2 regions of the Mesorhizobium sp. 2RAF45 genome follow, and region 2 is predicted to be linked to the other one. Evidence: predicted binding sites of a transcription regulator. Region 2 holds the regulator's gene; the other holds the start of a gene.

Region 1 (2,979 bases), on a different contig from region 2:
ATTTGGCATGAAAAAGATTCTCACCTCGCTGGCGCTGGTCGGCCTTGTGGCTGCCGGTACCGCAGCGTTCGCGGCCGAAGAGGCGCACAATGCGGCGGCACCCACGCATTTCCCGATCAACGAGCCGAAGGAAATGAGCTGGAGCTTCACCGGCCCGTTCGGCACCTATGACAAGGCGCAGCTGCAGCGCGGTCTGAAGGTCTACAAGGAAGTCTGCTCGGCCTGCCATTCGATGAACCTGGTGGCGTTCCGCACGCTGTCGGACCTCGGCTACAACGACGCCCAGATCAAGACGCTGGCCGCCGAATACACCATCCATGACGGCCCCAACGACGCCGGCGACATGTTCGACCGTCCCGGCAAGCCGTCCGACCATTTCCCGGCGCCGTTCGCCAATGAGGAAGCCGCGGCTGCCTCCAATGGTGGCGCCGCCCCGCCCGACATGTCGCTGCTGGCCAAGGCGCGCGGCGTCGAGCGTGGCTTTCCGCAGTTCGTCTTCGATATCTTCACCCAGTATGACGCGGGCGGGCCCGACTACATCCATTCGCTGCTGACCGGCTACGACCAGACGCCGCCGGCCGGAATGGTCATTCCCGAGGGCACGCACTACAACCCGTACTTCATGTCGGGTGTGTCGCTGAAGATGCCCAAGCCGCTCTCCGACGGCCAGGTGACCTATGACGACGGCTCGCCGCAGACCGTCGACCAGTATTCGCGCGACGTGGCTGCCTTCCTGACCTGGGCCGCCGAGCCGCACATGGAAGACCGCAAGAAGACGGGCTTCCGCGTGCTGGTGTTCCTGCTGCTCTTCGGCGCGCTGGTCTACCTGACCAAGCGCAAGGTGTGGGAAGGCGTGGCCCACTAAGCCGCGCAACCAACGACCAAGAAAGGCGCCGAAAGGCGCCTTTTTGCATTTCCGGCGACAGGTTGTGTCACATGGCCGTCACCGCCAACGGCGATCCTGCGCCATTCCCAACAAAGGATCGCACCCATGAAGAAATTCGCATCGCTGACCGCCGGTCTGCTGTTGCTGGTCATCGGCTCGGCCGCCCGGGCCGAAGACGCAAAACCCTTCGTCACGAACAAAGACATCGACTTAACGATGATCCTGCCGCCGCCACCGGCAAACGATTCGGCGCAGACCAAGGCCGAACTCGGCGAGGTGCTGACGCTGCAGGTGACGCGCACGCCCGAGATGGCAGCCAGCGCCGTTGCCGACTCCGAGGAGAATGTCTGGCGCTTCGCCAATGTGATGGGGCCGAATTTCAACAAGGAGAAGCTGCCGAAATTCAGCGCCTTCTTCGATCGCGTGGTCGAGACCGAAGGCGCTGTCGTCGATCCGGCCAAGGATGTCTGGAAGCGGCCGCGTCCGCATCAGCTCAGCGATCTCGTCAAGCCGGCGGTCAAGCTGTCGAGCTCCGGCTCGTGGCCGTCCGGCCACGCCACCGTCGGCACCATGATGGGCATCATCCTGGCCGACATGGTTCCGGAGAAGCGCGCCGGGATCATGGCGCGCGCGGCCGAATACGCCCACAACCGTGAGGTTGGCGGTATCCACTATGCGTCCGACGTAGAAATGGGCAAGATTTCCGGCAGCGTCATTGCCGCGGTCCTGCTCAACCGCGACGACTTCAAGGCCGAATATGAAGTGGCCAGGGCAGAGCTTCGTTCCGATCTCGGCATGTAATCTTCGTCAGCAGTCGGCTTCGATGCGAGGGGCGCTTCAGGCGCCCCTTTTCTTCTCACGGCCATGCTCGGCGGCAGTTCAGCAATTAGTCCGTTGGCAGGGCTGCATCGGATTGATATTCGAGGCATCGAAAGGCGGCGAATGTTGGCCCGCCACGGCCTTGGAAATCGATGATGCGACTCAACGACTGTCATAACTTTTCCGATTTCCGCCGCATGGCGCAGCGAAGGCTGCCGGGCCCGATCTTCGACTACATCGATGGCGCGGCCGACGATGAGGTCACCTATCGCCGCAACACCGAAAGCTTCGAGACCTGCGACCTCGTTCGCAACGTGCTGCGCGGGGTGGGCGAGATCGACATGTCGGTGACGGTGATGGGGCAGAAGCTGGCGATGCCGTTCTATTGCTCGCCGACCGCCCTGCAGCGACTGTTCCACCATCAGGGCGAGCGCGCGGTGGCCAAGGCCGCCGCCAAATACGGCACCATGTTCGGTGTTTCTTCGCTTGGCACCGTCAGCCTCGAGGAAGCGCGCGGGATCAGCGCCAGTCCGCAGGTCTACCAGTTCTATTTCCACCGGGATCGCGGCCTCAACCGGGCGATGATGCAGCGGGCGAAGCAAGTTGGCGTCGAGGTGATGATGCTGACCGTCGACAGCATCACCGGGGGCAATCGCGAGCGCGACAAGCGCACCGGCTTTGCCATTCCCTTCAAGCTCAACCTCGCGGGGATGGCGCAGTTCGCGCTCAAGCCGGCCTGGGCGATCAATTATTTCACCCATGAGGGGTTCAAGCTGCCGCAGCTCGACGAGCATGTCGACATGGGCGGCGGCACGATGTCGATCAGCCGCTATTTCACCGAAATGCTCGACCCGTCGATGACCTGGGACGATGTCGCCGAGATGGTCAGGCAGTGGTCGGGGCCGTTCTGCCTCAAGGGCGTCATGTCGGTCGAGGACGCCAAACGCGCCGTCGAGATCGGCTGCAGCGGCATTGTGCTTTCCAATCATGGCGGCCGGCAGCTGGATGGCTCGCGGGCGGCATTCGACCAGTTGGCCGAGATCGTCGATGCCGTCGGCGACCGGATCGACGTCATCATGGATGGCGGCGTGCAGCGCGGCACGCATGTGCTGAAGGCGCTGTCGCTCGGCGCCAAGGCGGTTGGCATCGGCCGTTACTATCTGTTTCCGCTGGCGGCGGCCGGCCAGCCGGGTGTCGAACGGGCGCTTGAACAGATGCGGGTCGAGATCGAACGCGGCATGAAGCTGATGGGCTGCAGTTCGATCGGACAATTG
Region 2 (2,979 bases):
ACTTCATCGCCATCCTGCTTTCGCACGGCATCGGCATGGGGCTGGTGCTGAAGGGCGAGTTGTTCACTGGCACCCATTCCTCAGGCGGCGAATTCGGCCACATGATCCACCGGCCGGGCGGCGCGCTCTGCCGCTGCGGGCGGCGCGGCTGTGTCGAGGCCTATGCCGGCAATTACGCCATCTGGCGCAACGCCAGGCAGCTCGGCGAGGACACCGAGCCGGTGGCCGATGTCAGCGACGCGCAGATGCGGGCGCTGGCCGCGACGGCACGGGAACGGGACGGGCCCGAGCGCGAAGCCTACCGCAGGGCCGGGGAGGCACTCGGCTACGGCCTCGGCAGCCTGTTTGCGCTGATCGATCCCGCGCCCGTCGCCATGGTCGGCGTCAGCGCCGCTGCCTTCGACCTGATCGAGCCGGCATTGCGCGAGGCCATCGCCCAGACCGCCGGCGGCCAGCACTCGAAATCGATCTCCTTCGACACCGAGCCGAACGAACTGCCGCTGATCCGCGAAGGCTGTGCCATGCGCGCGCTGACCTTCGTCGACCAGGAGATTTTCGCGCCCGGCGTGCAAACGAAAGCAGGCCCTGCCGCGAAGAAAAACGTCGCCTGAGTCAGGTTGTGCTCAATCCTCGCGGATCGCGTAGCCCGCCCCACGGATGGTGCGGATGACATCCGGCATGCGGCCATTGTTGACCGCCTTGCGCAACCGGCCGACATGCACGTCCACGGTGCGCTCGTCGATGTAGATCGTCTCGCCCCAGACATTGTCGAGCAGTTGGCTGCGCGAGAACACGCGCCCGGGGTGCCGCATCATGAATTCGAGCAGGCGGAATTCGGTCGGCCCGAGCCGGATCTCGCTCTTCTTGCGGTAGACCCGGTGCGATTCACGGTCGAGCACGATATCGCCGACCTTGAGCACGCTGGACAGCACTTCCGGCTTGGCGCGGCGCAGCAGCGCCTTGACGCGGGCCATGAATTCCGGCGTCGAGAACGGCTTGACCAGATAGTCGTCGGCGCCGGTGGAGAGCCCACGTACACGGTCGCTTTCCTCGCCCCGGGCGGTCAGCATGATGATCGGCAGCCGCTCGGTCTCGGGCCGCATTCGCAGGCGCCGGCAGAGTTCGATGCCGGACACCGCCGGCACCATCCAGTCGAGCACAAGGAGGTCGGGCACGTTCTCCTGCAGGCGGATTTCGGCTTCGTCGCCGCGGGTCACCACCTCGACCTGGTAACCCTCCGATTCCAGATTGTAGCGGAGGAGCACGCCGAGCGGCTCCTCGTCCTCCACCACCATGATGCGTGGTGCGATCATCGATTGATTACCCCTGCGCTCAGGCCGCCGGCGCCGACATCGCCGTCTCGTCCTGTTTTGGACGGTTGGCGGGCAGTTGCGTGCCGGTCAGGACATAGTACGCATTCTCGGCGATGTTGGTCACATGGTCGCCGATGCGTTCGAGATTCTTGGCGCAAAACAACAGATGCGTGCAAGCCGTGATGTTGCGCGGGTCTTCCATCATATAGGTCAGCAATTCGCGGAAGACGGAGGTGTATTTGACGTCGATGCGCTCGTCGTCGGCGCGCAGCATCGCCAGTGCCGCGGCATCGCGCGCCGCATACTCCTCGATCACACCCTGCACCTGGATCAACACCAGCTGCGCCATGGCGTCGATGGAATGCGACAGGTCGCGCGGCGTGGCGCTGAGGCCGACAGTGCCGACGCGCTTGGCGATGTTCTTGGCAAGGTCGCCAATGCGTTCGAGGTCGCCGGCCATGCGGATCGAGCCGACGACATGGCGCAGGTCGTCGGCCATCGGCTGGCGCTTGGCGATCAGCGTGATGGCGCGGTCGTCGAGTTCGCGCTGGCGCGCATCCATGATGGCGTCGTCGGAGACGACGCGCTGAGCGAGAGCATTGTCGGAGTTCAGCAGTGCCTTGGTGGCGCCGCCGACCATCGAGCCGGCGAGATCGCCCATGTCGCTGATCAGCCTGCTGATCTGTCCGAGATCCTCGTCGAAGGCTGCGACTGTGTGTTCGGCCATGATCCTGGTCCTCGTATGCGTGCGATCAGCCGAAGCGGCCGGTGATGTAGTCTTGCGTGCGCTTCTCGCGAGGCGACGTGAAGATCTTCTCGGTGCGGTCGAACTCGACCAGTTCGCCCAGATACATGAAGGCGGTCTGCTTCGAGACGCGCGCCGCCTGCTGCATGTTGTGGGTGACGATGACGATCGTGTAGTCGGCCTGCAGCTCGTCGATCAGCTCCTCAATCTTGGCGGTCGACAGCGGGTCAAGCGCCGAGGCCGGCTCGTCGAGCAGGATCACCTCCGGCTTCACCGCCACGGTGCGGGCGATGCACAGCCGCTGCTGCTGGCCGCCCGACAGGCTGAGGCCGCTGGCATTGAGCTTATCCTTGACCTCGGTCCACAGCGCCGCGCGCTTGAGCGCCTGCTCGACACGGCCGTCCATCTCGGCCTTGCTGATCTTCTCGTAGAGCCTGACGCCGAAAGCGATGTTCTCGTAGATCGACATCGGGAACGGCGTCGGCTTCTGGAACACCATGCCGATCTTGGTGCGCAGCAGGTTGAGATCCTGCGAACGGTCGAGGATGTTCTGGCCGTCGAGCAGCACCTGGCCCTCCGCGGTCTGCTTGGGATAAAGCTCGTAGATGCGGTTGAAGACGCGCAGCAGCGTCGACTTTCCGCAACCCGACGGGCCGATGAAGGCGGTGACGCTGCGCTCGGGCAGCGACAGCGTGATATCCTTCAGCGCCTTCGACTGGCCGTAGTAGAAGTTGAGGTTCTTGACCTCGATCTTGGCCTTGGTCACCGCCTCGGCGGCGATCGTCATGTCTGGAGACAACATCTGGCTCATTTGTCCTCTCTGCGTCCGGTCAGGCTGCGCGCAAAGATGCTGAGCGCGAGAACCGTCAATGTGATTATGAGTGCACCGGTCCAGGCCAGCTGCTGCCATTCCTCATAGGG

Evidence for each region. Region 2 encodes PhoB, which activates phosphate uptake and scavenging genes when phosphate is short. Its sites were predicted from a motif close to TGTCATNNANCTGTCAT; they were not measured.
Region 1: AB4Z43_RS06740 (acid phosphatase) is a predicted target of PhoB. The motif match lies at 931-947, and genes of this name have one in related genera.

The regions. Positions count from the first base shown of each region.
Region 1 covers NZ_JBFRGG010000002.1:380,733-383,711, reverse strand. The annotation lists gene AB4Z43_RS06745 (cytochrome c1) at 8-865, shown strand; gene AB4Z43_RS06740 (acid phosphatase) at 992-1,687, shown strand; gene AB4Z43_RS06735 (alpha-hydroxy acid oxidase) at 1,861-2,979, shown strand, end outside.
Region 2 covers NZ_JBFRGG010000012.1:112,601-115,579, reverse strand. The annotation lists gene AB4Z43_RS25795 (ROK family protein) at 1-611, shown strand, start outside; gene phoB (phosphate regulon transcriptional regulator PhoB) at 624-1,313, opposite strand; gene phoU (phosphate signaling complex protein PhoU) at 1,333-2,040, opposite strand; gene pstB (phosphate ABC transporter ATP-binding protein PstB) at 2,066-2,869, opposite strand; gene pstA (phosphate ABC transporter permease PstA) at 2,866-2,979, opposite strand, start outside.